2 regions of the Mesorhizobium loti R88b genome follow, and region 1 is predicted to be linked to the other one. Evidence: predicted binding sites of a transcription regulator. Region 1 holds the regulator's gene; the other holds the start of a gene.
What was found. Region 1 encodes LexA, which represses DNA repair genes until DNA is damaged. Its sites were predicted from a motif close to TGTTCNNNNTGTGTTCNG; they were not measured.
Positions count from the first base shown of each region.

Region 2: EB235_RS07530 (helicase-related protein) is a predicted target of LexA. The motif match lies at 5,275-5,292, and genes of this name have one in related genera.

Region 1 is NZ_CP033367.1:4,425,080-4,440,389, forward strand. It holds gene lpxB (lipid-A-disaccharide synthase) at 1-244, shown strand, start outside; gene gltA (citrate synthase) at 273-1,595, opposite strand; gene gltX (glutamate--tRNA ligase) at 1,779-3,203, opposite strand; gene EB235_RS21555 (ComEC/Rec2 family competence protein) at 3,306-5,759, shown strand; gene lexA (transcriptional repressor LexA) at 5,753-6,493, opposite strand; gene EB235_RS21565 (hypothetical protein) at 6,492-6,689, shown strand; gene kynU (kynureninase) at 6,937-8,184, opposite strand; gene kynA (tryptophan 2,3-dioxygenase) at 8,266-9,102, opposite strand; gene EB235_RS21580 (AMP-binding protein) at 9,099-10,724, opposite strand; gene EB235_RS21585 (alpha/beta hydrolase) at 11,038-11,868, shown strand; gene EB235_RS21590 (molybdopterin molybdotransferase MoeA) at 11,916-13,121, opposite strand; gene moaC (cyclic pyranopterin monophosphate synthase MoaC) at 13,121-13,618, opposite strand; gene trpC (indole-3-glycerol phosphate synthase TrpC) at 13,621-14,433, opposite strand; gene trpD (anthranilate phosphoribosyltransferase) at 14,437-15,310, opposite strand, start outside.
Region 2 is NZ_CP033367.1:1,547,851-1,563,160, forward strand. It holds gene EB235_RS07515 (CarD family transcriptional regulator) at 1-380, opposite strand, end outside; gene fdxA (ferredoxin FdxA) at 751-1,089, opposite strand; gene EB235_RS07525 (RNA-binding S4 domain-containing protein) at 1,326-1,712, opposite strand; gene EB235_RS07530 (helicase-related protein) at 1,728-5,108, opposite strand; gene EB235_RS07535 (hypothetical protein) at 5,341-5,643, opposite strand; gene phbB (acetoacetyl-CoA reductase) at 5,817-6,542, opposite strand; gene EB235_RS07545 (acetyl-CoA C-acetyltransferase) at 6,665-7,849, opposite strand; gene phaR (polyhydroxyalkanoate synthesis repressor PhaR) at 8,152-8,760, shown strand; gene EB235_RS07555 (GNAT family N-acetyltransferase) at 8,808-9,275, opposite strand; gene EB235_RS07560 (rhodanese-like domain-containing protein) at 9,334-9,753, opposite strand; gene ftrA (transcriptional regulator FtrA) at 9,842-10,840, shown strand; gene EB235_RS07570 (citrate synthase) at 10,856-11,998, opposite strand; gene EB235_RS07575 (citrate synthase/methylcitrate synthase) at 12,092-13,180, shown strand; gene EB235_RS07580 (patatin-like phospholipase family protein) at 13,390-14,520, shown strand; gene EB235_RS07585 (hypothetical protein) at 14,678-15,007, shown strand.

The DNA.
Region 1 (15,310 bases):
TTCGGTCTGGTCGGCGCTGCTGCCCAATTTGATCGCCGATCGTGCGCTTATTCCCGAGTTCTACAACGAATACGTCAAACCGAACAATCTGGCCCGGCAGATGGAAGCATTGTTCGCCGACAGCGGCATGCGTGCCTGGCAGAAGCAAGGCTTTGCCGAGATCGCCAGGCGCATGGCGACCGACAAGCCATCTGGCGAGATTGCGGCGGGCGTTGTGTTGCGTTACGCGAAAAAGGCGCCCTGAGGCGCCTTTTCATTTTAATAAGCCCAGATCAGCGCTTGGCGATCGGCACGTAGTCACGCTCCGGCGCACCGGTGTAGAGCTGGCGCGGGCGGCCGATCTTCTGGCGCGGATCCTCAATCATTTCCTTCCACTGCGCGATCCAGCCGACGGTGCGGGCGACCGCGAACAGCACGGTGAACATGGTGGTGGGGAAGCCCAGCGCCTTCAGCGTGATGCCGGAGTAGAAGTCGACGTTCGGGTAGAGCTTCTTCTCGATGAAGTAGGGATCGGTCAGCGCGATCTTTTCCAGTTCCATGGCGATGTCGAGCAGCGGGTCGTCCTTGATGCCGAGCTCGCCCAGAACCTCATGCGCGGTCTTCTGCATGATTTTCGCACGCGGATCATAGTTCTTGTAGACGCGGTGACCGAAGCCCATCAGCCGGAACGGATCGTTCTTGTCCTTGGCACGGGCAATGAACTCGGGGATGTGATCGACATGGCCGATCTCGCCCAGCATGTTCAGCGCCGCTTCATTGGCGCCGCCATGGGCCGGGCCCCAGAGGCAAGCGATGCCAGCCGCGATGCAAGCGAACGGGTTGGCGCCCGACGAGCCGGCAAGACGAACGGTCGAGGTCGAGGCGTTCTGCTCGTGATCGGCGTGCAGGATGAAGATGCGTTCCATGGCGCGCGCCAGCACCGGGTTGATCTTGTACTCCTCGCACGGCACGGCGAAGCACATATGCAGGAAGTTGGCGGCGAAGTTCAGCTCGTTCTTCGGGTAAATGAAGGGCTGGCCGATGTGGTATTTATAGGCCATGGCGGCGATCGTCGGCATCTTGGCGATCAGCCGCATGGAAGCGACCATGCGCTGGTAGGGATCGGAGATGTCGGTGGAGTCGTGGTAGAAGGCCGACAGCGCGCCGACCACGCCGCACATCACCGCCATCGGGTGCGCGTCGCGGCGGAAGCCGGTGAAGAAACGCGACATCTGCTCGTGCACCATGGTGTGGCGCGTTACGCGGTAGTCGAAATCGTCCTTCTGCGCCTTGGTCGGCAATTCGCCATAGAGCAGGAGATAGCAGACTTCGAGGAAGTCGCCGTGCTCGGCCAGCTGGTCGATCGGGTAGCCGCGATGGAGAAGAATACCGGCATCGCCGTCGATGAAGGTGATTTCGGACTCGCAGCTTGCGGTCGAGGTGAAGCCGGGATCGTAGGTAAAGGCACCGGTCGTGCTGTAGAGCGAGGCAATGTCGATGACGTCGGGCCCGACGGAGCCGCTTCGCACCTTGAACTCGTGAGTCTTGCCGGCGAACTCAAGCGTTGCCGTAGCCTCTTGGCCGCCCACATCCAGTTTTTTCGCAGCTTCGGTCATTGCAAACTCCTTCTTGTTTCCTCATGCCGGCAAGGGCAAATTCTGCAGAGCGACACGTCGAAATCACCGCAATGCGCATATTCGCCACCGCATTTCAGGAGGTGCGTGCCAGATTGGGCCAAGGCCTAATGTTGCACTGCGAAACGCGCCTTTCAATGCCAATCTTCTTGGGCCAGTTTGCTCCTAATCGATTTGATCCGCTATGCGCGCCAGGCTCTCCTCGCGCCCGAGCACGGCAAGCACGTCGAACACACCCGGCGAGGTGCTCTTGCCGGTCAGCGCAGCCCGTAAAGGTTGGGCCACGGCACCGAGCTTGTGGCCGCCAGCCAGTGCAACCTCGCGGATCGCAGCCTCGGCCGCGGCAGCCGTCCAGTCACCTGAAAGCGCATTCAAAGCTTCGTGAGCGCCACGCAGGATCTTGCGGGCATCGTCATTGAGCAGGAGGGCTGCCTTGTCGTCGATCGGCAGCGGCCGGGTGGCAAACAGGAAGGCGGCGCCGTCGACAAGCTCGACCAGTGTCTTGGCGCGCTCCTTCAGACCTGGGAGAGCCGCCAGAAGCTGCGCCTTGTTGCGATCGTCAAGGCGTGCGGCCATTGCCGGACCGCCCTCGAGATAGGGCAAGGTGGCGATGAAGATGTCGAACAGCTCGGCATCGGCCATCTTGCGCATATGCGCGCCGTTGATCGCTTCCAGCTTGGCGAAGTCGAAGCGGGCCGCGCCCTTGTTGACGTCGCCGATGTCGAACCAGGAGATCATGTCCTTGATCGACATGATCTCGTCGTCGCCATGGCTCCAGCCCAGGCGCGCCAGGTAGTTGAGCAGCGCCTCCGGCAGGTAGCCCATGGCGCGATAGGCCTCGACGCCAAGCGCGCCATGCCGCTTCGACAGCTTGGCACCATCGGCACCATGGATCAGCGGGATGTGCGACATGGACGGCACGTCCCAGCCCATGGCCGTGTAGATCACGGTCTGGCGGGCGGCATTGGTCAGGTGGTCGTCGCCGCGGATGATGTGCGTGACACCCATGTCGTGATCGTCGACGACCACGGCATGCATGTAGGTCGGATTGCCGTCCGAACGCAGGATGATGAAATCGTCGAGATCCTTGTTGGGGAAGCGCACCTCGCCCTGGACGCGGTCGTGCACGACCGTCTCGCCCTCGGTCGGCGCCTTGATGCGAATGGCACCCTTGACGCCGGGCGGGGCCTCGGATGGGCCGCGATCGCGCCACTGGCCATTATAGCGCGGCGGCAGGCCCTTGGCCCGCGCCGCCTCGCGCATTGCCTCGAGCTCGGCAGGCGTCTCGTAACTGTAATAGGCCTTGCCCAGGCGCACCAATTCCTCGGCGACCTCGCGGTGGCGCGGTGCGCGCTCGAACTGCGATATGGCCTCGCCATCCCAGGAAAGCCCAAGCCAGGTCAGCCCATCCAGAATGGCCTGGGTTGCCGCATCGCTGGAGCGTTCGCGGTCGGTATCCTCGATGCGCAGCACCATCGTGCCGTTAGTGTGCTTTGCGTAAAGCCAGTTGAACAGCGCCGTGCGTGCGCCACCGATATGCAGATAGCCGGTGGGCGAGGGGGCAAAACGGGTGACGACCTTGTCGGACATGGAACTCTCGGAAACCATCTGAAACGGGGCGTGGGTGCGCGGACTTTCGCGCTTTGCGCGTTCATGTAGCATAGGGCGTCAGGGGTGCAAGGGGCAGACCCGATGGCTGGACGAGGCCGGGGCTTGGATCAGGGCGAGGACGCCAATGTTGGCGTCAGCGAACGATCCCTGTTTGCGATGCCTTTGCCGGCGTCGCCGCCGCCATCACCTGTCATTCCAGGCACTGGCATTCAACCCTTGCAAGCGGATGTTCCAGCGCCAGTTTCGCCCGCCCACGGCAGGATCGTGCGGGCCCGTCGGCGACTTGGTCAGGTTTCATTGCCGCGCCTGCGCCATAGCGTGGCCAAGGCGGCGGAGCTGGAGCTTGACCGGGGCATCGCCTTCCTGCTGGTGCCGGTCTGCCTGGCGATTGGGGCGATCGGCTATTTCTCGCTGGCCGCGGAGCCTGATTTCCCAAAACTCATCGCGGTCGTCGTGCTGACGGGGATATGTGCGCTTGTCTCGCGTTCCTGGCCGAAAACCCATCTGTGCTTCATGGCGGCGCTGCTGTGCGCTCTGGGTTTGCTCGCAGGCAAGGTCGAGACATGGCGGGTCGGAACGCAGATGCTGGGTTCGGAAATCTCGACCCAACTGACCGGGCGTGTGGTCTCGCTCGAGCAAATGGAAACTGGCCGCATCCGACTGACCATCGACGTGACAGCGACCGCCCGGCCGAAACTGCGCTACGTGCCGGAAAGGGTACGGCTTTCGGCGCGCAAGATACCGTCGGAGATGACCGCCGGCTCACTCATTACCGGCTATGCCAAACTGTTGCCGCCGACCGGTCCGGTGCGGCCGGAAAGCTACGACTTCTCCTTCGACAGCTATTTCGCCGGCATCGGCGGCAGCGGCTTCTTTCTCGGCAATCCAAAAGTTGTGTCGGCCAGCGACGATGACATGCCGATCTCGGCCCGTCTTTCCTCAGGGATAGAAAATTCGCGCGAAGCCATCGCAGACCATATCAGGGGCACTGTCAGCGGCGCCGAAGGTGAGATCGCGGCGGCGCTGATCGTCGGCGTACGTGCCGGCATTCCCGATGAAATCAACGAAGCGATGCGGCGCACCGGCATTTATCACATCATCTCCATTTCGGGTCTGCACATGGCGCTGGTCGCCGGCACAATCATGGGTCTGTTGCGCGGTGCCTTCGCGCTGTTTCCAGACTTTTCCGCGCGCCGGCCGGTGAAAAAATACGCGGCCGCAGCTGCGCTGGTCTCGATCGCTGCCTATCTCATCATTTCGGGCGTCGTCGTTGCTGCCGAGCGTAGCTTCATCATGCTGGCGGTGATGCTGATTGCAGTGCTGTTTGATCGGGCGGCGCTGACCATGCGCAATCTGGCGATCTCGGCGATCGCCGTCATTGTGGTATCGCCGCATGAGGTGGTCGGCCCGAGTTTTCAGATGTCCTTTGCAGCAACGGCTGCGCTTGTCGGCGCCTATGCCGGCTGGGCGGATCACCGTGCGGGAAAATCCAGACCGCCGCCGCCAAAGCGATCCTTGCCCGGCTTCCTGGCGCGGAAATTTCTGCTGGCGACAGGCGGCCTGGCCATGACCTCGATCATAGCCGGAAGTGCCACGGCGCTGTTTGCTATCTGGCATTTCCAGCGCGTGTCGCCGCTCAGCCTGGTCGCCAATTTGGCGATCATGCCGATTGTATCAGTCGTGATGTTTCTGGCTGTAGCCAGCGCGCTGTTGATGCCGTTTGGACTGGATTGGCCAGCCCTTTATTTGATGGGCAAGGGCCTGACCGCAATGATCGCCATCTCGGCGTGGATATCGGATCGCTCTCCAGTCGATGGAGTAGGCCTGATTTCTCAACAGTCCGTCTTGCTGGTGACGATTGCCCTGGTTATCGCGACCACGGCGACGACATGGCTTCGGCTTGCCGCGGTTCCCTTCGTGCTTGCCAGTGTGCTGACCATCCCGGACACGCGAACACCGGATGTGTTGATCTCGGAGGACGCCAGGCTGGTTGCAATGCCGATCGGAGGCGGCGAACTCGCTGTCAGCCGCGCGCGTCCAAACGAATTCATGGTCGACAATTGGAAACGTGCGTTGCGATCCGAAGCCATCGTCGTCCCGGAAACCTTCACCAGAGGTGACGGGCAATTCGAGATCGCGGATGCCACGGAACTGCCGCCAGGAGCGCCGTTCTATTGCACTGACGGCGTCTGTCTGGCCAAGCACACGTCCGGTGCGATTATTGCTTATGTCGAAGACCGCAAGGACAGCTGGAAGGCCTGCGGGTTCGCCGACCTGATCGTCGTCAATGACGCGACGGGCTATGATGCCTGTCACAACCCGCTGGTTCTCGTCATCACCAAGCGGCAGCTTGCCCGCAAAGGCAGCGCGGCCGTCTTTTTCAATCGCCAATCGGCGATCACGCCGGCAACCGTCAGCTTCGCCGTGGACAGCCCGTACCGACCCTGGCACGCGCAACGCAAATTCTCGCGTGAGGCGAGGGGCCTGCCACCTTACAAGAAACCTGAAAAGCCGGCTGCCGTTCCTGCTCAATAACGCCGGATCAGCCCGACCAGCTTGCCTTGCACCTTGACCCTGTCGGGGCCGAAGATACGCGTTTCATAGGCCGGATTGGCGGCTTCAAGCGCAATCGAGGCGCCCTTGCGGCGGAACCGCTTCAGCGTCGCTTCCTCCTCATCCACCAGCGCCACGATGATCTCGCCAGGCTGGGCGGTATCGGCATTGCGGATGATGACGGTGTCACCGTCGAAGATGCCGGCCTCGATCATCGAGTCGCCCTTGACCTCCAGCGCATAATGTTCGCCACCCATGATCATATCCGGCGGCACCGAAATGGAATGCGTCTGATGCTGGATGGCATCGATGGGCACACCGGCGGCGATACGCCCCATCACAGGGATCGACACCGCCGAAACCACGTCGTCGTCATTGCCGGCAGCGGGCAGGCGCGATGGCGTTGCAGGCTTGAGTTGGCGGCCAAGGCCACCCTGACCAAGACTGCCCTGGATGACGCTTGGCGAGAACTTCTTGGCCGCGTTGAGACCCGGCGCGATTGAATCCGGCAGCCGCAGCACCTCCAGCGCGCGTGCCCGGTTGGGCAGCCGCCTGATAAAACCGCGTTCCTCCAGTGCCGTGATCAGACGATGGATGCCTGACTTGGAGGCGAGATCGAGCGCTTCCTTCATCTCGTCGAAGGACGGCGGGATACCGCTTTCCTTCAGCCGTTCATGGATGAACATCAAAAGTTCATGTTGCTTGCGCGTCAGCATGGCAGCCCCCAAGGCTAGAACAAAAGGTCTGAACCAGAATCGAAAAACAAACCCAGAACAAACACTATCTGTTCCAGTTGTGTTCTGCAACCGTTTAAAGTTTAGTGAATTTGTTAAGGAGGCCGAAATTATTTGGCAGACGGCTGCGGCAACGACTGACCCGTCAGCCCTGTCGCCGCATATTGGCGACCATTGAAATCGCTTTGGTTAATGGCTTGTGGCCTATCCGGCGGCTTGGCTTGGCATCAGTCGGCCACGGAGTTCCATGCCACGCATTTCCAGTTTTGAGGACGCTCGTTTGCCGTGAACGAAACGAAGCCAAAATGCCAACCTCCGGCTTGTCCGCGACCACTAGCGCCTCGACCGAGAGCCTACCCATTTGTGAATTGGAAATTCGCTGCTCGCTATACGGCCGGTGACAACCGATCGTTGAGATCACCGCTTCAGGTGACGGACTCCTTGACGGCGAAACGCGGGGCCTTCCAGGCACCGGTGTGCAAAATCTCTTGTAGGACCTCAACCGCTAGCCACACATCCTTGTAGGCGACGTAGAGCGGCGTAAATCCGAAACGGATGGTGGACGGCGCGCGGAAGTCACCGATCACACCGCGCTCGATCAAGGCACGCATGACCTGATAGCCGTGATCGTGGAGGAACGACACCTGACTGCCGCGCTTGGTCGGGTCGCGGATGGTTTCCAGCGTGAGACCATAGGCACCGCACTTTGCTTCGACGAGTTGGATGAACAGTTCGGTCAGTGCAACGCTCTTCTTTCGCAACGCAGCCATGTCGACGTCGTCCCAGATGGCGAGCGCGCCCTTGAGCGCCCGCATCGACAGGACGGGCTGCGTGCCGCAGAGAAAGCGGCGAATGCCGGTACCTGCGACGTAACCGCGTTCAAACGCAAAGGGGCGGGCATGCCCCCACCACCCGCTGAGCGGTTGGCTGATGTCGCCGTGATGACGTTGCGCGGCGTAGATGAAGGCCGGTGCGCCCGGACCGCCGTTGAGATATTTATACGTGCAGCCGATTGCGAAATCGGCATTCGCATGGTCGAGCTCGACGGGTAGAGCGCCTGCGGTGTGGCATAAATCCCAGATGATCAGCGCTCCGGCCGCATGAGCCTTGCGCGTCAGCGCCGCCATGTCGCGCAATTCACCCGATTTGTAGTTGACGTGATTGACCAGCACCACAGCTACGCTTTCGTCGATCAGCTCTTCGATGGTCGGCGCGTCGACGCCAGCGAGCCGCAACACGATGCCCTCTCGGGTCGAGGCGACCCCTTCGGCGATGTACAGGTCGGTGGGAAAACTGTCGCCCTCGGCGACGATAACCGGCCGGCTTGGCCGCATGTTCAGCGCCGCATGCAGCACCTTGTAGATGTTGATCGATGTGGTGTCGCAGACCACGGTCTGGCCTGGCGCTGCTCCGATCAAGCGTCCAAGTTGATCACCGAGTTCCAGCGGCATCTCGAACCATCCGGCTGTATTCCAGGCTCGGATGAGATCCTGGGCCCATTCCTGGGTTGCTGCTTTCTGCAGTTCGCCGAAGACGGCGTGGGACGCCGCGCCAAGTGAATTGCCGTCGAGATAGATCACCCCATCCGGCAGAATGAAACGATCGCGCATCGCTCGCAACGGATCCGCGGCATCCATTGCTTCGATTGCAGCGAGATCAGGAATTCCCCTCATGGTCAGTCAGTCCTCGGTTGTTCGCGACGGGCTCCTGCCACGAAGACGTCGGCCCAGTGCGAATGGTCTCAATCGATGATGTCAGAGCCGGGTGCGGACCGTCCACAGTTCCGGAAAAAGCACGACCTCGAGCATTTTCTTGAGGTACGACGCGCCTGATGTGCCGCCCGTGCCGCGCTTCAGGCCGATGATGCGTTCGACCGTGGTGACGTGGTTGAAGCGCCAGCGACGGAAATAGTCCTCGAAATCGACCAGCTTCTCGGCCAGCTCATAAAACATCCAGTAGCGCTGCGGATCGCGGTAGACGGTCTGCCAGGCGACCAGGACCTCTTCATTCTCGGTCCGGGTTTCGCGCCAGTCCGTTCGCCTTGCGTCGGCGCCGATATCGAATCCGTTGCGCGCCAATAGCAGCAAGGCTTCGTCGTAGAGTGACGGCTCGGCAAGGATCGCTTCCAGCTTACCGTTAAGGTCCGGCCGGTGCTTGTGCGGGCCGAGCATGGCGAGGTTGCGGTTGCCGGCCATGAATTCGATGGCGCGATACTGCCAGGACTGGAAGCCCGAGGATTGGCCGAGCGCGTCGCGGAATTCGGTGTATTCGCTTGGCGTCATGGTGCGCAGCACGTCCCAGGCGTTGTTCAGCTGCTCGAAAATGCGCGCGACGCGCGACAGCATCTTGAAGCTCGGCTCGAGGCGGTCGGCGCGGATGGAGCGGATCGCGGCGCCGATCTCGTGCAGCGCGAGCTTCATCCAGAGTTCGGACGTCTGGTGCTGGATGATGAACAGCATCTCGTCATGCGCCGACGACAGCGGCGTCTGTGCCTCCAGCACTTTTTCCAGGTGCAGATAGTCGCTGTAGGACATGCGTTCCTTGAACGACATCTGCGCGCCTTCGGAGGCCGGATCGTAGGGCTCGCTCAATTGATTTTCTCCGTGCGCAGCCGGAAGCGCTGGATCTTGCCGGTCTGGGTCTTGGGCAGGGCGGTGATGAATTTCACCGAGCGCGGATATTTGTAGGGCGCGATCGTTGCCTTGACGTGGTCCTGCAGGCGCTTGATGGTCAGCGCGTCGGGCGGAACACCTTGCACCAGCACGACATGCGCCTCGACGATCTCGCCGCGCTCGGCATCGCTGGCGCCGATGACCGCGCATTCGGCGACATCCGGGTGCGACAGCAGCGCTGCCTCGACCTCGGGCCCGGCGATATTGTAGCCGGCGCTGACAATCATGTCGTCGGACCGTGCGGCGAAATGGAAGAAACCGTCTTCGTCCTGGGTAAACGTGTCGCCGGTGAGGTTCCAACCGTCGCGCACATACTCCTTCTGCCTGTCGTCGGCCATGTAGCGGCAGCCGGTCGGGCCGCGCACCGCCAGCCGTCCTGTCTCGCCACGCGGCACCTCGCGCATCGCATCGTCGACGATGCGCGCCTCGTAGCCGCCGACCGGCTTGCCCGTGGAAGCAGGCTTCATGTCGTCAAAGCGGTTGGAGATGAAGATGTGCAGCATTTCGGTGGCGCCGATGCCGTCGAGGATCGGCTTGCCGGTCTTCTCAGTCCACTCTTCAAAGACAGGACCAGGCAATGTTTCGCCCGCCGAAACGGCAACGCGCAGCGATGACAGGTCGGCACCTTCATCCATGGCCTTCAGCATGGCACGGTAGGCGGTCGGCGCGGTGAAGGAGATGGTCGCTTTGTAGGTCTCGATGATGTGGATCATGTTGGGCGGCGTCGCCTGCTCCAGCAACGTCGCCGCGGCACCGAAGCGCAGGGGAAAGATGGCGAGTCCGCCAAGGCCGAAGGTGAAGGCGAGCGGCGGTGAGCCGACAAAGATGTCGTCCGGCGTCACCTGCAGGATCTCGCGGGCATAGGCGTCGGCGATGATCAGGAGATCGCGGTGGAAATGCATCGTCGCCTTCGGCACGCCTGTCGTGCCTGAGGTGAAGCCGAGCAGTGCGACATCGTCGCGGCCGGTGTTGACGGCGGTGAAGGTGACCGGTTTGTCGAGGGCGGCGCGATCGAGTTCGGCATCATGGTTGGCGGTGCCGTCGAAGCCGATGACCTGCTTGAGAAACGCGCTGTCCTTGGCACAGGCGGTCATCTCGTCCATCAGCCTGGTGTCGCAAAGCGCAATGGTGATCTCCGCCTTGTCGACGATCTTGGTGAGTTCGCCGGCGCGAAGCATCGGCATGGTGTTGACGACGACGGCGCCGACCTTGGTGGCGGCCAGCCAGCAGGCGACCATTGCGGGGTTGTTGGCGGAGCGGATCAGCACCCGGTTGCCCGGCTTGACGCCGTAATTCTCGACCAGCGCATGGGCCAGCCTGTTCGTCCAGTCGGACAATTCCTTGTAGGTGCGGCGGCGGCCATTGCCGATCAGCGCGGTGTGATCGCCGAGACCCTTTTCGACCAGCCTGTCCGTCAATTCGACACCCGCGTTGAGGCGTTCGGGATAGTCGAAGCCGCCGAGCAGGATATCAGGCCATTGATCCGGCGGCGGCAGATTATCGCGCGTGAACGTGTCGATATGCGCTGAAGGCCCAAGCATGTCGCCGCCATCCCATCTGCTGCCTGGCCAGTGCGCGAAGCATCTGTCCGAGGCGGTGAATCTGAAGTTCCCATCTTTCGCGAGAGGCTTCGTGCAGTCGGTTACGCCTGTTCGAAGACGCCACCAGCAAAAGGTGACCATCCGCAGGTTTTGGACAGCACAGCTGACCTCCCATTGTCGGCTGTTCGTCAGGCAGGATCGCACCAGTCGAAATTTGTTTCAAGCCTAAAATGTTTTTGCCTAGGGCGTTGATGCATGGCATGGTGACGGCCATTGCCGGCGCTGAAACGGATGCGCTTTGGGGAGGGTGCCGATGCCTGGACATCGCATTGCCGATTGGAACAATGCCTACGCCAATGGTGCGAATATCGCCGGCAGCAACCGTTGGCCGGCCGCCTGGGCGGAGCCGGCGCAAGCCTTCCGTGACGCATTGTCGGCGCAGGGCCGGGCGCGCATCGACATCGCCTATGGCGACCGGCCGCGCAATCGGTTCGATCTTTTCCTGCCCGAGGCCGCGCCCAAGGGGCTCGTCGTGTTTATCCATGGCGGTTATTGGCTGGAGTCCGACAAGAGCGACTGGTCGCACCTCGCCAAGGGCGCGGTCGGCAACGGCTTTGCAGTGGCGATGCCGTCCTACACGCTGTGCCCGGACATACGCATCGCCGGCATTGTCCGCGAAATCGGCACGGCGATCGACATGGCGGCGGCGATGGTCGGGGGACCGCTGATGCTGACAGGACATTCAGCTGGCGGACATCTAGCCAGTCGGATGGTCACCACGACCACGCCTCTGGCGGCCGATGTGGCAAGGCGCATACGCCACGTCGTCTCGATTTCAGGCCTGCATGACCTGCGTCCACTTATGTTCATCGGGCATAACGCGGCGCTGGCAATCGATGAGGCCGAAGCCCTTACGGAAAGCCCGGCGCTGCTGCGGCCCCTGACGGGTGCCCGCATCACCTGTTGGGCCGGAGGCGGTGAGCGCTCGGAGTTCCTGCGCCAGAATGCGTTGCTGGCCAACATTTGGACCGGCCTTGGCGCCACCACCAGTGCGATCGTCGAACCCGACCGGCATCATTATGACATTGTGGACGGGCTTGCCGATCCGGCACATGCGATGACGCGGACCTTGATCTCGGAATAGAAGAGATCATTTTCCGTAATTCTATCAGTTGGTTGTATTGCGCTACTTTAGCGCAACATCAGGACCTTGCAAGGGTCTCCGGTCGCGGATGCAGGGGCAAACGGTGCCCGCACGATCAGCCCGTTGGCGTCGGCCAGCATCCGCAGCATCGAGGAATCCTGGATGCTGAACGGCGTCGCCACCAGCCCGCCATCGTCTTCCCTGACCACCGCCCGCACATAATCCTGGCGCAGATCATTGGCCGCCATTGCGGCGCCCAACCGTGCCGGACGAATGTCCTGGCGATGATTGCGGCCGCCGAGCCTGGCCAGAAGCGGCTTCAGGAACAATTGCGAGCAGACCAGGCTGGCCACCGGGTTACCGGGCAGGCCGATGCACCTGATAGCGCCGAGACGGCCGAACATCAGCGGCTTGCCGGGGCGCATGGCGATCTTCCAGAAGCCGAGCGTCATGCCTTCGCCAGTCAGCACGTCATGGATCAAGTCGTGATCGCCGACCGAGGCGCCGCCAAGAGTGACGATGACATCCGCACCGGCCGCGACGGCTTTTTGCACCAGCGCTGCAATTGCCTCCTTGCGATCGGCGGCAATGCCGAGATCGAGTGCACGAGCTCCGACCGATTGTGCGGCAGCGGCGACGCCGTAAGCGTTGGACGAGATGATCTGGTCCGGCCCAAGTTCGCTGCCCGGCGGCAACAGCTCGTCGCCGGTGGCAATGATGGCGACCAGCGGCCGTCTGACCACATTTACCGTGGGATGGTTTGCCGATGCGGCTAGCGAAAGCGCCGCCGGGTCGAGCAAGCGGCCTTGTTCCAACAGGACGTCGCCCTTGGAAAAGTCGAGGCCGATGCGGCGGATGTTGCGCCACTCGGCGGTGGGCTCGATCACTTCGATATTGCCGCCGCCGAGATCCCGGACATTCTCCTGGATGACGATGGTGTCGGCGCCTTCAGGCAGCGGCGCGCCGGTGAAGATGCGCACCGCCTGGCGCTCGCCGACCGTGCCGTCAAAGCCACGCCCGGCCGGCGCCATGCCGATCACCGAGAGTCTCGACGGTACCGAAGCGACATCGGCTGCGCGGGTGGCATAACCATCCATGGCCGAGGCATTGAAGGGCGGCTGGGTGCGCAGCGCCACGACATGCTCCGCCAACACGCGATCGACCGCCTCGAAGAGAGAAACGCTTTCGCCGGCCAAGGGTGCGGCACCATCAAGCAGGCGTTCGAGCGCCTCCGCGACGGGAACCAGCGCCATCAGGTACCTGCCCCATGTTCAGTGGCCTTGTAGTCACCCGACTTGCCGCCGGTCTTTTCGACCAGCCGGATGCCGGAGATGACCATGGCGCGGTCCACCGCCTTGGCCATGTCGTAAATGGTCAGGCAGGCGACCGACGCTGCGGTCAGCGCTTCCATCTCGACGCCGGTCTTGCCGGTTACGCGCGCCAACGCGGTGACCTTCAGCCCCGGCAGCGAATGATCAGGCTCGATGTCGACGGAAACCTTGGTCAGGAGCAGCGGATGGCAGAGCGGGATCAGCTCATGCGCCTTCTTCGCCGCCATGATGCCGGCGATGCGCGCGGTGCCGAGCACATCGCCCTTCTTGGCGTTGCCGGCAAGAATGGTCTTCAGCGTCTCGGGCTGCATCGAAACGAAACCCTCGGCGATCGCGGTTCGCGTCGTTTCTTCCTTGTCGCCAACATCGACCATGTTGGCCTCGCCCTGCGCGCCGAGATGGGTGAGGGCGGGCGACATCCTCAGACAGCCTCAGCCACGGCCTTGCCCGTCAAAAGCAGGCGCGTCGCCGCGGTGACGTCCTCTTGCCGCATCAGGCTCTCGCCGACGAGGAAGGTGCCGATGCCGGTCTTCTGCATTCTGAGGCAGTCGTCATGCGTGAAAATACCGCTCTCGCTGACCAGCAGGCGGCCGCCCGGCACCATCGGCGCCAGCCGCTCCGAGGTTTTAAGGCTGGTTTCGAACGTCCTCAGATTACGGTTGTTAATGCCGATCAGCTGCGACGAGAGTTTTACCGCGCGCAGCGTCTCGGCCTCGTCATGCACCTCGATCAGCGCATCCATGCCGAGTTCGAATGCGGTCGTCTCCAATTCGCTCGCCAGGGCGTCATCGACGCTGGCCATGATGATCAGGATGGCATCAGCGCCCCAGGCGCGAGCCTCATAGACCTGGTAGGGATCAAACAGGAAATCCTTGCGCAGCGCGGGCAGGGCGACGGCTGCCCGTGCCTTGGTGAGGAATTCCGGCGCACCCTGGAAGGACGGCGCATCGGTCAACACCGAAAGACAGGCGGCGCCGCCTGCCTCATAGGCCTGCGCCAATGCCGGCGGATCGAAGTCGGCCCGGATCAACCCCTTGGAGGGGCTAGCCTTCTTGATTTCGGCGATCAGGGCGAAGTTGCCCGACCTGCGTTTCGCCTCAAGTGCCGCGAGAAAGCCGCGTGGTGCATCGGCGTCCTTGGCCCGCGCCTTGATCTCGGCCATCGGTATGCGTGCCTTGGCGGCAGCGATCTCGTCGCGCTTGTAGGCCTCGATCTTGCGCAGAATGTCAGACACGGTTCACCCGTTCGAAATTTCGACCAGATGGTCGAGCACCTGCAGTGCACGGCCGCTGTCGATGGCTTGCACGGCGAGTGCGATGCCGTCGCCAAGCGTCGTTGCCTTGCCCGCGATAACCAGCCCCGCGCCGGCATTCATCAGCACGGTGTCGCGATAGGCGCCGGCAGCGCCGCCCAGCATATCGCGCAATGCCTTGGCATTGTAGGCGGCGTCGCCGCCGCGCAACTCGTCCTTGGTATGGCGCTTCAATCCAACCTCTTCCGGGGTCAGTATGAAGCTGCGGATCTCGCCGCCAACCAGTTCGGCGACATGGGTCTCGCCAGTGGTGGTGATCTCGTCATAGCCATCGCCATGGGCTACCCAGGCATGCTCGGTGCCCAGCGCTTTCAGCGTCTCGGCCACCGGCATGATCCATTCCGGCAGGAACACGCCGACCATCTGCCTAACGACGCCAGCCGGATTGGAGAGCGGCCCGAGCAGGTTGAAGATGGTGCGTGTGCCGAGCTCGACGCGGGTCGGGCCGACATGTTTCATCGCCGGATGGTGCGCGGGCGCGAACATGAAGCCGACGCCCGCCTCGTGGATGCAGCGGCCGATGAACTCGGGCGAGATGTCGATCTTGACGCCGAGCGCGATCAGCACGTCGGCAGCGCCGGTCAGCGAGGACAGGCCGCGATTGCCGTGCTTGGCGACTGGCACGCCGCTGCCGGCAATGACGAAGGCCGACCCCGTCGAAATGTTGACGCTGTGGGAATTGTCGCCGCCGGTGCCGACGATATCGATCGCGCCGGCGGGCGCCTCGACGCGAAGCATCTTGGCCCGCATCGTGGCGACAGCGCCCGAAATCTCGCTCACCGTTTCACCGCGCACGCGC
Region 2 (15,310 bases), 2.9 Mb from region 1:
CGGTAGAGGTCGCGCACGACTTCCGAGATCGAGATCAGGTCGCCCGAATTGATCTTGGCATCATATTCCTGGGCGCGACGCGACCACATGGTGCGCTTCACCCGGGCGCGGCCCTGCACGACCTTCAGCGCGCGCTCGACATAATCCTCTTCCGAAAGCTTGCGCATGCCAATGGAGGTCGCCTTGGCGACCGGCACCTTCAGGCGCATCTTGTCCTTCTGGAAGTCGATGACGAACAGTTCCAGCTTGTGACCAGCCACTTCCTGCTCGTCGATCGACACGATCTGGCCGACGCCGTGCGCCGGGTACACGATGTATTCGCCGGTCTTGAAACCGTGGCGCGCTCCGGTGGACTTCTTCTGCGGGGTGATCGTTGCCATTACGCCCTGAACTCCTTGTTGTGGTACCGGCGTCCTGCCGGCCCGAACTCGTGCGACCGGGGAAACCGATCGTTAGCCGCACAACTGATGAACCCACCGGAAAGGCCGGGACCGGCAAACCGCACGAATTGCGACCGCCTGGCCCAGATCGCTCTGGTCCGGAGTGGGATTTTCACCTTTCAGTGATTTGGGGCGTCTGCGCCATAAATCGACGTTGTGTCACCGGCATGTTTCGCTGATGTAACACAAAAAGTCGGAAGAATCAAGGTTTTGCTGCATTCGCGAAGGCCACAGGTCAGCCCCGCCTGTCAAGGCGGTTACTGTGGCATGTCTCTTACGCTGCGTAATACCAGCCTTTACGGCCGCATTGTCAATCGCCTTCGCCGGGCTCGGCGGAGAAGTACTTCTCGAACTTGCCGGCTTCGCCGTCGAAGGTTTTGGCGTCGGCCGGCGGTTCCTTCTTGGCGGTTATGTTAGGCCATTTCTCGGCGTATTCAGTGTTGACCTGCAGCCACTTGTCGAGGCCGGGCTCGGTGTCGGGCTTGATCGCGTCGGCGGGGCATTCGGGCTCGCAGACGCCGCAGTCGATGCACTCGTCGGGATGAATGACGAGCATGTTCTCGCCCTCGTAGAAACAGTCGACCGGACAGACCTCGATACAGTCCATGTATTTGCATTTGATGCAATTGTCGGTCACGACATAGGTCATCGGTAGGCTCCGGGACGTCCCAGCTTTATTGGGCTTTTTCCGTGAGGTAACGCCTTTATCAGCCGCTTGCAAGGGCGGCCATGCCCGGCGGCCTCGGTGTTCTCGGAATGGAATTCCAGGCAGCCAACACGCCGGGGGCGTGTGATGTCGCGTGGAGCGTCTTGTTTGCCGGGTTCAGTTCTGTCCCGCCTACGCCGTTAACCTGAGATCGCGGCGCGCGTTCCGGTCGGCACGCCTCAATCTTCGCCAATCAAGCGGTCGGTCAGGCGGCGCTCCCGTTTGGTCGGGCGGCCGCTGCCGGCCTCGCGCAGCGCCGGGATGGCATTGGGAAGGGCGTCGCCCTTTGGCGCAGGCGGCGGCGACATGTCCTCATACAGGGTGCGGGCTTCCTCGGCCGGGCCGCGCCTGACACCGGCGCCGAGCACCTTCCAGACGAAAATGCGACGGTCGAGCGTGATGGTCAGCACGTCGCCGGGCTTGACCAGATCGGAGGCCTGCGCTGCTTTGTCGCGATTGATGCGCACGCGTCCGGCGACGACCAGCTTGGCCGCCAGCGAGCGCGATTTCACCGCCCGCGAGAAGAACAGCCATTTGTCGATGCGCTGGCGGCCTTCAGCAACCATCGAAGCGCGCCGGTTTTACTTCTTCAGCTGGTCGCGCAAGGCGGCGAGCTTGGCGAAGGGTGAGTCCGGATCGAAGCGCACCGGGCGCTCCTCGCGCGGCTTCGGCTGGAAGGCCGGCTTTGCGCCGCCCTTGCCGCGATCGGGGCCACCCTTACCGTCCGGCCTGCCACCCTTCCAGTCAGGCCGACCCTCGCGGCGTTCAGGACGCTCGCCCTGCGGGCGGCCCTCGCGGCGCGGTTCGCCTTCGGCGGCCGGCTTGGGCTTGAACTTCGAGCGGTCGAAGCGCGGCTTGGCGGCACCGTCGCGCCGCCCTTCATGGGCGGGACGTTCTCCCGGTGCAGCCGTGGCCGGTGCGCCGGCCGCATCGGCCGGTGCATTGCCGTGTCCACGCGCTTGTCCGGTGCGCTGGCGGTTGTTGCGGCCTTCGTGATGGCGCGGACGCTGTTCGAAGCGGCCCTGACGCCACAGCAGGATCGGCTTGGGCGCTTCGGCTTCCGCGGCGGGCGCGTCAGTGGGCGCCTCGACCACCACGGCAGGCTCGTCCGAAACCGCTCCCGTTGCCGGCGCAGCTTCGGCAACAGGCTCCATCGGTGCGGACTCGGCAGATTCGGCTTCCGCCTCTGGCTCGGCGGCAGGTTCAGCAGCAGCGGCGACAGCCTCCGTTGCAGGCCCTTCCTCGGCCGGAGCTTCCGCCTGCTCTTCCGCGACAGGCTCTGCTGCCGTTTCGGCGATGATTTCGGCTGGAGTTTCGACGGCGGCCTCCACGGCAACGGCCGGTTCCGAACCCTCGACGGAGGCCTCCGCAGCTGTATCGATTGCGACCGCTTCGGCTGCCTTGGCCTGCTCGGCGCGGGCGGCCTCTTCCGCCGCAAGCTTTGTAGCGGCGGCTTCGCGTGCGGCGGTATCCTGCGCTTCGAGCCGCGCCTTGACCTCGGCGGGCGGCTTCGGTTCGGCGCGATAGCCCAGGCCCTTCAGGATCTCTTCCATGTCGTCGGCGGTGGCGCCGAGGATCGACATCATCGGCGGCGTCACCATGAAGGACTGGCCGTCATAGGCGCCGTCCGGGCGCTGGCCGAGGCCGGGCTTCCAGTTGGTCGCCGGACGGATCAGGTCGGCCAGCCGCTCCAATATGTCGATACGCACGGCGCGGCGGCCGAGATTGCGGTAGCCGGCAAGCTTGTAGAAGGCCTTGTCGAAGGTTGGGTCGATGACCACCGAAGTGCGGCCCGACGCCAGCGCATGGACGACGTCGCCAAATCCCGGCTTGTCCTTGCCGTCGTTTTTCAGTGCCCACAGCAGCGTCACCAGTCCGGCGGGTGCGGGCTTGATCAGCGCCGGCACGAAGACATGGTAGGCGCCGAAGCGCACGCCAAGCCGGCGAAGGGCCGCGCGACCTTCCTGGTCGAGCGACTTCATCTCCTCGGCGATGTCACGGCGGTTGATGAGGCCGAAATTCTCGACCAGCTGGAAGGCGATGCCACGGCCGATGCCGGAAATCTGGTCGGCGTTCTTCAAGTCGACCAGCGGCTTCAGCAGCGACTCGATCTGGAAATTGACGAAACGTTCGGCGCGCGCGGCGACCTTGTCGCGCGCCGGGCCGGTCAGTTGTTCGTCGGCCAGCAATATCAGGCGGGGCTTCAGCGCGTCCTCGCCTGAAACCAGCGTGCCGATCGGCGCGCCGATCCAGCGCAGTGTGCCATCCGAGCCAAGCGCGAGGTCGCCATTGGCGCAAGCGCCGAAACGTTCGGCGCGCGCCTCGAATTCGGCGGCCAGCGCCTTTTGCGCGGCGGTGCGCACGGCCTTGGCGTCTTCGCCGCCGGCGGTCTGGTCGGCGGTGAAGCGGAACCCTTGCAACTCGCCGACGTGATGGCCTTCGACAAGGACGGTTCCGGTAGGGCTAATTTCGGCTTCAGGCATGGTATTTTCTCTAAGGCGCCGCATGAGGACGGAAGTCCTGCGGTCTACGAAGCGTTTCGTCAACCGTTCATGCAGCGCATCCGACAGTCTGTCTTCGATTTCGCGCGTCTTTTCCTGCCAGTGTGCCTGATCGGCCAGCCAGCCGGGCCGGTTCGACACGAATGTCCAGGTGCGGATCTGAGCAATGCGATGCGACAGCGTGTCGATGTCGCCCTCGGTTGTGTCGGCGCGGCGCACCTGCTCGGCCATGTAGTTTTCGTCGACATGGCCGTGGCGGGCGAGGTCCATGTAGATCGAGGCGATGAGATCGGCATGCTGGGCCGGAGCGATCTTCCTGTAATCGGGGAGCGCGCAGGCTTCCCACAGCAGCGCCACGCGCTCGGCATCGGTGGCGAGCGCGCGGATATCTCCATCGCGTGACAGATATTCAAGCGCCTGCGCATCGACGGCCGGCAGCGCGCGCGTCAGCCCTTCGACAGGCGCATTGGTCTCGATCGAGCGCTTCAGCGCATCGAGGCTGGCGAAATCGAAATGGGCGGTGCGCCACTGCAGCACCTTCACCGGCTCGAAATCATGGCCTTCGATCTTCTTGACCAGGTCCTCGTCGAGCGGATCGACCTGGCCGGTGACGCCAAAAGTGCCGTCGCGCAGATGACGGCCGGCACGACCGGCGATCTGGCCGAGTTCAGCAGCCGTCAGATTGCGATACTGGTAGCCGTCGAATTTACGATTCTGGGCAAAGGCGACATGGTCGAGATCAAGGTTGAGGCCCATGCCGATGGCGTCGGTGGCAATGAGATAGTCGACATCGCCCGACTGGAACAGCGCCACCTGCGCGTTGCGGGTGCGTGGCGAGAGCGCACCGAGTACGACGGCCGCTCCACCCTGCTGGCGACGGATCAGCTCGGCGATGGCATAGACCTCGTCGGCGGAGAAGGCGACGATCGCGGTACGCCGTGGCAGGCGGGTCAACTTCTTCGAACCGGAATAGGCGAGATGCGACAGCCGCGGCCGCGTCACCACCGAGACGCCCTTCAGCAGGCGCTGCAGGATGCCGTGCATGGTGGCCGCGCCCAAGAGCAGCGTTTCCTGCCGGCCGCGCAGATGCAGGATGCGGTCGGTGAATATGTGGCCGCGCTCGAGGTCGCCGGCGAGCTGCACCTCGTCGATGGCGACGAAGGCGGCGTCAGTCTGGCGCGGCATGGCTTCGACTGTGCAGACCGAATATTTCGCGCCCGGCGGCTGGATCTTCTCCTCGCCGGTGATCAGCGCGACCTTGTGGGCACCGACCTTCTCGCAGACACGGGCGTAGACTTCTCGGGCCAGCAGCCTGAGCGGCAGGCCGATCACGCCGGTTTCGTGCGCCACCATGCGCTCGATGGCCAGATGGGTCTTGCCGGTGTTGGTCGGCCCAAGCACGGCGGTCACGTCGCGGCCCGACAGGATCAGCGGCTCGGTGTGTTTCGGCTGGATGTTCATCGGTCTGGAAATAAGGCTTTCTGGCCTCTGTTTGTCGGGAGCGTGCCTTGGGTGGCGCGTATGACAGGCGACACATAGGGATTTCGGGGGGAAAGCGAAAGCGGAATGTTCCGTCGGCGGCGAGAAGGGTCTGTGTCAAGCTCCAAAATGGTCGCTGATTAAGAGTTGGAACGAGTCTGGAACGAAACGGCGACGAATCAGTGACTCCCGCAGATTCAGCTTTTGTTCACGGCTACATGTGGATTTCGTGACCGTGAGTCTCACCACATGCTGAATCACCGAACTGGCCCGTTTTATGCTGGGCGATGTTCGTCCTTAACCTTTGCCGGGAAACGAAGGAAATGACGCGATGCTCTTCACCCAAGATTATGAAATTGTTAATCTTTCTGAATTGGGTGTTAAGGCATTGCAGGCGATTCCGGGCCATTAACGTTAATTTCCGCTCAGAGCCGGAACGAATAGGCGACAAAGCAGCACCGGCGGTATTTTCCCGTTTTGTTCCGCCGATATCTTGTATTGTGAACAGCTTATCCACCGACAATCCACAGGCTTGACCACAGGGTTCGCACAGGCGGCCCTGCCGGCGTTAACCTTTGCGTGCCGGATTGGATCATCGCGTCGCAGCGGGGCGTTTCGAGAGCCCAAAGCATCAGATAAAGCGGACCGGTTTCCCGGTCCGCTCGTTACAGCCAGAAGCCGTTGAATGTCTCAGGCGAAGTACTGGCCGCCATTGGCTGTTATGGTCGAGCCGGTGATGAAGCCGGCATCCTCGGAAGCGAGGAAGACGACGCAGCGCGCGATCTCTTCCGGTTCGCCGAGGCGGCCAACCGGGATCTGCGGGATGATGCGCTCGTTGAGCACCTTCTCGTCGATCGCCTTGACCATTTCGGTGGCGATGTAGCCGGGGCAGATGACGTTAACGGTGATGCCCGCACGGGCACCTTCCTGGGCGAGAGCCTTCGAGAAGCCGATGTCGCCGGCTTTGGCGGCGGAATAGTTGACCTGGCCAGCCTGGCCCTTCTGGCCGTTGATCGAGGAGATGGTGATGACGCGGCCGAACTTGCGGTCGCGCATGCCGCCCCACAGCGGATGCGTCATGTTGAAGACGCCGGAAAGGTTGGTGTCGATGACTTCTTTCCACTGCTCGCGCGTGATCTTGTGGAACATGGCGTCGCGGGTGATGCCGGCATTGTTGACCAGCACCGAGACCGGGCCGAGGTCGGCCTCGACCTGCTTGATGCCGGCGGCGCAAGCGTCATAGTCGGCGACCGACCATTTGTAGACCGGAATGCCGGTCTCGGCCTTGAACTTCGCCGCCGCCTCGTCATTGCCGGCATAGTTCGCGGCAACCGAATAGCCGGTGGCTTTCAAAGCGATCGAGATCGCCGCGCCGATGCCGCGCGATCCACCCGTGACGATTGCAACCTTGGTCATATTTCCTCCCTTTGGTCGGAAGAGTGAGTAGGGAGTAGCCAATAGCGAGTAGGGATTTGGCGTCCCGCCGCGCTGAAGCCATTCTTCCCTATTCGCTACTCCCTATTCACTACTCACTTTTTTCAGAGTGCTTCGATGCACAGGGCGACGCCCATGCCGCCGCCGATGCACAGGGTGGCGAGGCCCTTCTTGGCGCCGCGGCGCCGCATCTCGTAGACAAGCGTGTTGAAGATGCGGGCGCCCGAGGCGCCGATCGGATGGCCGATGGCGATGGCGCCGCCATTGACGTTGACGATCGAGGGATCCCAGCCCATGTCCTTGTTGACCGCGCAGGCCTGCGCGGCGAAAGCCTCGTTGGCCTCGACCAGATCAAGATCGCCGACCGACCAGCCAGCCTTTTCCAGCGCCTTGCGCGAGGCAGGAATGGGTCCGGTGCCCATGATCGCCGGATCGACGCCGGCGGTTGCCCAGGAGACGATGCGCGCCAGCGGGGTGATGCCGCGCCTTGCGGCTTCCGCTTCGCTCATCAGCAGCGCGCCGGCCGCGCCATCATTGATGCCGGAAGCGTTGGCGGCGGTCACGGTGCCGTCCTTGTCGAAGGCCGGCTTCAGCTTGGTCATGGCATCGATCGTTGCGCCGTGGCGGATGTATTCGTCCTGGTCGACAATGGTGTCGCCCTTCTTGCCCTTGATGGTGAAGGCAACGATCTCGTCCTTGAACTTGCCGGCCTTCTGCGCGGCCTCGGCCTTGTTCTGCGAGGCCAGTGCGAACTGGTCCTGGTCGTCACGCGTGATCTGGAACTGGCGCGCGACGTTCTCGGCGGTGTTGCCCATGTGATAGCCGTTGAAGGCATCCCACAGCCCGTCCTTGATCATGGTGTCGATCATCTTGTAGTCGCCCATCTTGACGCCCGCGCGAAGGTGCTCGGCGTGTGGCGACAGCGACATCGACTCCTGGCCGCCGGCGATGATCACCTTGGCGTCACCGGTGGCGATCTGCTGCATGCCGAGCGCAATGGCGCGCAGGCCCGAGCCGCAAACCTGGTTGAGGCCCCAGGCAGTGGTTTCCTTGGGCAGGCCGGCAATGATCGAGGCCTGGCGGGCCGGGTTCTGGCCTTGGGCCGCGGTCAGCACCTGACCGAGGATCACCTCGTCAACTTCGGCGGCCTCGACACCGGCGCGCGACAAAAGCTCCTTGATGACGACGGCGCCGAGTTCATGCGCCGGGGTGGCCGCGAAAGCACCGTTGAAAGATCCAACGGCCGTGCGCGCGGCACTGGCGACAACGATGGAATTGGCAGAGGACATTTTCTTCTCCAGACTTCGAGCTGTCGTGTTTTTGGGCATTGTTGGGGACTTTTCTTGCCCTTTCCATGATCCAAGTCAAACCGGAAATGGGCATGGCGCCCATGCGCCGCAAGCAGGCCGCATGTTGCCATGGAGGCGGTCCTTGCATTGCTGCGCAGCATATTGTGCCCGCCCTGCAGCATTAAATGATGCCGCACTGCACAAACTGCTTGGAATTATGACGCTTTTGCGCATATCCTTTGAAAAGGCGCAATCGTTACCGGCTGCTTACTCAGGCCAGCCGGTGTCCGGGGAGGATGCAGATGGCCGCAAAAGACGACCCGATCATTATCAAGAAATACGCCAATCGCCGCCTCTATAATACGGGGACGAGCACCTATGTGACGCTCGAGGATCTGGCCGAGATGGTCAAGAAGGGCGAGGAGTTCACCGTCCAGGACGCCAAGACCGGCGATGACATCACGCATCCGGTGCTGACGCAGATCATTTTCGAACTGGAGAACAAGGATGGGCAGAACATGCTGCCGATCCCGTTCCTGCGCCAGTTGATCGCCTATTATGGCGACCAGATGCAGATGATCGTGCCGAGCTTCCTCGAACAGTCGATGCTGGCCTTTTCCAAGGAGCAGGAGCGCTTTCGCGAGCAGATGAAGGGCGCCATCGGCAAGTCGCCGCTCGACGTGATGAAGATTGCGACGCCGATCAAGGCGCTGGAAGAGCAGACGCGCCGCAACATGGAAATGTTCCAGAATGCGATGCGGCTGTTCACGCCGTTCCCGCCAGCCGGCTCCACGCCAGCCGCGGCTCCCGCCGAGCCGGCCAAGAAGGAAACGCCGGAGAAACCCGACGACCTTCAGGAGCTGAAGAGCCAGATCGCGGCCATGCAGCGCAAACTCGACACGATGTCGTGAGCAGGCAGCCGGTCAGGCGTAGCGTTTAGGTCAAATCCGGCCGTGCGTTACCCGTCGATCGTCATCTGCCACAATTCCCAGATATCGTCGGCCCGCCCGTCGAGCGAGCGATAGAAAGCCTTGGCCGGCATGTTGGATTTCAGCACCGTCCATTTGATGGCGGATGCGCCAATGTCTGCGGCGTATCGGCGAAGCCGTTCAACAAGCAGATGGCCGACCGACATGCCGCGCGCCGCCTCGGCGACATAAAGTTCCTTAAGCCAGACGACAGGCTTCAGATCGTAAGTCCAGGGGATGATGTAGTGGACGGCGATGCCGACGATAACGTCCTTTCGCTCCGCCACAAACACAACGAAGCGGGGCGATGGCCCCAGCCCATGCGTGATCAGGTCGGCCTCGGTGACGCGGAACTTGTCGTCATAGCCCTCGAAGACCGCGAGTGCCCGCATGAGGACCAGCACCGCGCCGACATCCCGCCGCTCGAACGGACGGACGGTAATCGCCGCGTTGCGCATGTCTTTTTGTCCTCGTTGCCGATCTTGTCTGGTTGGCGCACGGGCCTCGGGCTGGCGATCATGCGCGCAAGACACCAGGCTCCTTGCCTGAAGCGAAGGGGAGATCTTCGTCCTGCCAGCCTGAAATGCCACCGATCATGATCTTAACCGGCCGGCCGAGACCGGCCAGCTTGAAGGCCGCCCGGTCCGCGCCATTGCAATGCGGTCCGGCGCAATAGACGACGAACAGCGTGCCTGCCGGCCATTGTGCCATCCGCTTTGCATTGATTTCGCGGTGCGGCAGATGCAGCGCGCCGGGCACATGGCGGCGTTCATAGGCTTCCGGAGAACCGACCACATGCAGAAGGACAAAGTCCGGCTCTCCGCCGCGCAGCGCTGCTGCGACGTCGGAGCAATCGGTCTCGACGGAAAGCCGGCGCAAAAAGTGGTCCCGGGCAATCTCCGGCGATGCCGCTGCAATGTCCGTCACGTAGCTCATTCTCGTATCTCCATTGCTGATGCGACGGAGATAAAGCACCCGGGCAGGGTGATTGCAGCTGGCAGCTTTGCCATATATCGTCAAGATCATGCCAAATCTTCCGCCCGCCAATCCGCGCCCTGCCAACCCTCTTGTCGTTGCCGTTGCCTATGACGGCTTATGCACGTTCGAGTTTGGTGTGGTGGTTGAAGTCTTTGCCTTGCCCAGGCCGGAAATGGGCGAGGATTGGTACCGTTTTGCGGTTGCCGGGATCGACCCCGGTGAAATGCGCGCGCTGGGCGGCGTGCGCATCGTCGCTGATGGCGGTACGGATCTGATCGGCCAGGCCGATACAGTGGTCGTGCCTGGATGGCGCGGACCAGATGCCCCCGTGCCGCCGTCGCTGATCGAGGCGCTTCGGAAGGCAAACGAGAAGGGTGCTCGAATTCTTTCGATCTGTTCTGGCGTCTTCGTGCTTGCCGCCGCCGGACTGCTTGCAGGCAAAAGAGCGACCACACATTGGCGCTATAGCGAGAAACTGAGGGAGATGTATCCCGACATCACCGTGGTCCCGGACGTTTTGTACATCGATGAGGGAAATGTGCTGACATCGGCCGGCAGCGCTGCCGGCATCGATCTCTGCCTGCATCTGGTGCGGCGCGACTTCGGCACCAAGGCGGCCAACATGGTGGCGCGACGCCTGGTTGTGCCGCCGCACCGCGACGGCGGTCAGGCGCAGTATGTCGAGAGTTCCGTTCCGGAGCCGCACGAACGCAGCCGGCTGGGTCCCTTGATCGACAGAATGCGTGCCAATATTTCCGCCGAATATCCCGTCGCTGTCCTGGCGGACCTGGCCGGGATGAGCGAGCGGACATTCCTGCGCCGGTTCGCGGCCGCAACCGGCGTCACGCCGGCGCGCTGGCTGCTCTCGGAGCGGCTTTCGCGAGCGCGCACACTGCTGGAAGATACGGCCATGCCGATCGAGCGGATTGCCGAGACCGCCGGATTTGGCGCGGCGGGGACCTTGCGTCATCACTTCCGTCAGCAGTTCTCCACGACGCCCGCTGCGTATCGTGCGCGGTTCGGGACCAATGCCAAGTCCGCCTGACGATTTCGTCCGCTGTCAGGGCAACAGTCCCTCATAGCGGCCACGTGGCCGGATGATGCTGCCGCTCAGGATCTGTTCGACCATATGCGCGGCCCAGCCGACGCTGCGTCCAAGCGCGAACAGGTGGAACGGCGCATCGCGTGGCAACCCCAAGCTGCGCGTCAGCACTGCCAGGGCAAAGTCGATATTCGCTGGAGCGCCGGTCGCGGCAATGGCGGCAGTTTCCAGCGCCCGCAACGTCTCGTCGGTGTTGTCGATGGCCGCCAGAAGCGCCGTGGCCCTGGGATCGCCCTCGGGATAGAGTTGATGGCCGAAGCCAGGCAGTGGCCGGTCATGGCCGAGCCACCGCCGGATCGTGGCATCGGCGCCATGCCGCGCCGCATCCTCCGCCAGCTGCATCACGGCTTCGCCGGCGCCACCGTGTCTAGGGCCGGACAGTGTGGCCAGACCCGCCAGCAGGCAAGCGGCGGGCGAGGCACCGGTGGAGGCGGCGACGCGGGCCGCGAACGTCGATGCGTTGAGCTCGTGATCGGCGAGCAGCACAAGGGCGCGCCGGATCGCTTCGGCACCGGTATCATCGACCGACCAACCCCGAGCCAATCGCCGATGCACGGGATCCGGTCCGGTCTCGGCACCGAGGGCACCGGCCAGCACGCCGATCGCGCGCGCGGCATCAGTGCACAGCGAGGCGGCGCTGCGTCCGAGCGAAGGCCGCGCCTGGCCGGCAAGCAAGGCGAGTTGCGCAAAGGCCGAGGCGCGGCCGACCTGGCGAGGCGCATCTGGCGACGGCGTTTCGAAGCGCACTGGTTCAGCCAAGGCCCAAAGCACAGCGGCGGTCTCTTCCAGCGTGGCATGATCGGACAGCGCAGCGGCGTCCTTGCCCCGATAGATCAGCTGGCCATGCCAGACGGTTGAGACCGAGGTGACGATCGATGGCTCGCCCCAGGCAATCGCGCTTTCGGCTATGGCCGAAGGGCTGCGTCCACGCGCCCGCCTTGTCGCAAGCGCCGCGATGTCGTCGGCGCGATATTCGCTGCGGCGCGGATCGGCCCGGTCCGGGCGCATGCCGATGCGCCCACGGCTGACATAGGCATAGAGCGTCTGCGGCCTCACCCGAAGCCTTTCCAGCGCCTCTTCCCGCGACAACCATTCCGACATTTCTGACTCTGATATTGATTCTATTGATCAAGATTGATGGTAGCGTTGCCCAGCCTTATCTCCGATCTCGAAAAGCTTCAAGGAGACAAGGCTATGGCGAATGGGCTCGATGATGTGGTGGCGGCGGAAACCGTGCTGTCCGACGTGGATGGTCTGGGCGGCCGCCTGACGATCAGGGGTCATTCGCTGCCGGAGCTAGCCGGCCGATGGACCTATCCGCAGGTCGTCCGCTTGCTGCTGGACGGCTTCTTCGAGGATTTGCCTGACGACGGCGAACTGGCGGCGAAACTGGGTGAGGCACGCGTCGAGGTGTTCGATCGGCTCGCGCCTTCCCTGCCCGTGCTGGCGCCGCTCGAAATCTACAGCGCCATGCGCGCCGGCATGGCCTTGCTGCCGGATGGCGAAACGCTGAACGACGCGCTCCGGCTGATTGCGGCGCCGGCGGTGCTGACGCCGGCCTTGCTGCGCCTGCAGCGCGGTGAGCAGCCGATCGCGCCGGACGGCGAGGTCGATCATGCCGCCGACATGCTGCGGATGCTGAAAGGCCCCGTCCCATCGCAAGCGTTGGCAAAAGCGCTCGACACCTATCTGGTGACCGTTTGCGACCATGGCCTCAACGCCTCGACCTTTGCCACCCGCGTCGTCGCCTCGACACTGGCCGGCCTGACTTCCTCGGTACTGGCCGGGCTCGGCGCGCTCAAGGGGCCGCTGCATGGCGGCGCGCCCGGTCCGGTGATCGAGATGCTCGATGCGATCCAGGCGCATGGCGATGCGGCCGGCTGGCTGCGCGACGAGATCGCACAGGGAAGGCGCATCATGGGCTTCGGCCATCGCATCTACCGCGTGCGCGATCCGCGCGCCGATGTGCTGAAAGCGGTGGTGCGGCAGCTCGGTGGCGAAGGCGAGACTGGCCGCCGCCTGGCCTTCGCGGAAAAGGTCGAGCAGACGGCGCTCGAAGTGCTGCGGATCGCCAAGCCGCAGCGCGCGCTGCAGACCAATGTCGAGTTCTACACCGCACTCGTGCTGGAAGCGGCGGGTTTTCCGCCGCAGGCTTTCAGCAATGTCTTTGCCGCCGGGCGCGTTGCCGGCTGGATCGCGCATGCGCGCGAGCAGCAGACGACCGGGCGGCTGATCCGTCCGCAATCGCGCTATGTCGGCCCGGTATCGGACCTCGTCGCCTGAAGTTCAATTCTGTTTCGAAAGACCCGAGGCCTCTCCGCATCGAAGCGGAAGGGCCTTTTTCGCGTGACCGAAATTTCATGTGATCACGCGACCGTGTTCGTGTTCTTGCCTTGGTCCGTCCTTATATGCTGCACTGCAACATAAGTCGCCGGCAACTGCATCCTTCAATGACGTGGGGGCAGGTTGGCGCATCAGATGACAGGAACGCCATGACCAAGAACGGTAAGGCGGAGGAAAAGAAGAAGATCAACATCGCGCTTCAGGGCGGCGGCTCGCACGGCGCTTTTTCCTGGGGCGTGCTCGACCGCCTGCTGGAGGACGGCAGGCTGGAGATATCGGCCGTCTCCGGCACCAGCGCCGGCGCCATGAACGCGGTGGCGCTGGCCGACGGATATGTGCGCGGCGGGGTCGAGGGTGCGCGCAAGAAGCTCGATGATTTCTGGCGTGCCGTGGCGGCGAAAGGCCGGTTCAGCCCGGTGCAGCGCATGCCGTGGGATGTTGCCTGGGGCAACTGGTCGATCGAGAACACGCCGGGCTACGTCGTCTTCGACACCATGTCGCGGGTGTTTTCGCCCTATGTCGCCAATCCGCTCGGCCTTAATCCGCTGCGCGACGTGGTGCAGCAGGAGATCGATTTCAAAAATGTCCGCGCTTGCAAGTCGATGGAACTGTTCATTTCGGCGACCAATGTCGAGACTGGACAGCTGCGGGTGTTTTCCGATGGCGAGATCGACCTCGACACGGTGATGGCCTCGGCCTGTCTGCCGCAACTGTTCCGCGCCGTCGAGATCAAGGGCGTGCCCTATTGGGATGGCGGCTATGGCGGCAATCCGGCGCTGTTCCCATTCTTCAAGACGGCGGCAACCGAGGACGTGCTGCTGGTGCAGATCAATCCGGTGGTGCGCGAAGGCACGCCGAGAAGCGCCAACGAGATACAGAACCGCATCGACGAGATCACCTTCAATGCCGGGCTGCTGAGCGAATTCCGCTCCATCGCCTTCGTCAAGGAACTGATCGCCGCCGGCCGCTTGCCGCGTGGCGAATATCGCGACATCCGCATGCACCGCATCGATGCCGACGAGGCGTTCAAGGACCTGTCGGCATCGTCCAAGGTCAATGCCGAATGGGCGTTCCTGAGCTATCTCAGAGATCTCGGCCGCACCGCTGCCAGCGACTGGTTGGAGGAGAATTACGAAGCTGTCGGCAAACGGGCCACGCTCGATCTCTCCGGTGAACTCGATGACGGCTACAAGCCGCTGCGCGGTCCAGCGCCCGGCCGCCGGGTGAAGGAGTTTCTTGCCGCTCGCAAGAACCCCGAAGCCGAACGCCGCCGGGCCTGAGCCTGTCAGATGCCGAAGGAGCGATAGCCGATCCGCATCAGGCCGCCTGGCTATCCCTGGATCGATCAAGACCATCAGCGAGGTCTTTCGGAAATCCGAGTAATGCCCAGGGCGATCCGGCAAAGCGACAACCTTCGCGTGTGGAGGACGCTTCATCATGCTGACGCCTGCTGCCACCAACATTCGGGCGGTGCCGTGCGCCGTGGTTGCGTATTGCCGCACAATGGCGAGCGGAACGATCGACGCCACTCCTGAAAATGGAACGGAAAATAGTCCGGGTTTTCGCGGTCGCACCGTGCTCGTGCCACGCCGCGATCCGGTGGGCCATGCCGACCCTAGACGTTCCGGTGCCACCGATGCTGACGTTCTCGACGCCGGGCTCCATGTCGAAGAGCCGGCCTCGGGCAATCCTCGCCAGATTGGCGTAGCGTGCAATTTTCCGAGCAATTCCAATGCATTGGTCAAGTGCCGCGTTGCCGTGGTTTGATGCCATTCTCTGCCAGCAAATAGTCTGGCTCGTCGGTCAAAATCCGCATCCAGATCTGAAATCCCGTGCACGTTGGCTGCAGCATCTCCGGGAGCGCTATGCAGCCTGTCGGTAATGACAGATCGGTCATCCGGGACTGGCCATGTGAGGCGGATCATGAGCCGGCTGCGAACTCGCTCCGCAGGTATTTTAGCATGTCGAAAGCAGTTTAGCGGCGGCCACACTCTGCCCGACACCGCAATGCTGCTGCAACTTTCGGACTATATTGCGGTGCAACTTTGATGTAGAAGCGCCCTCGCCCAT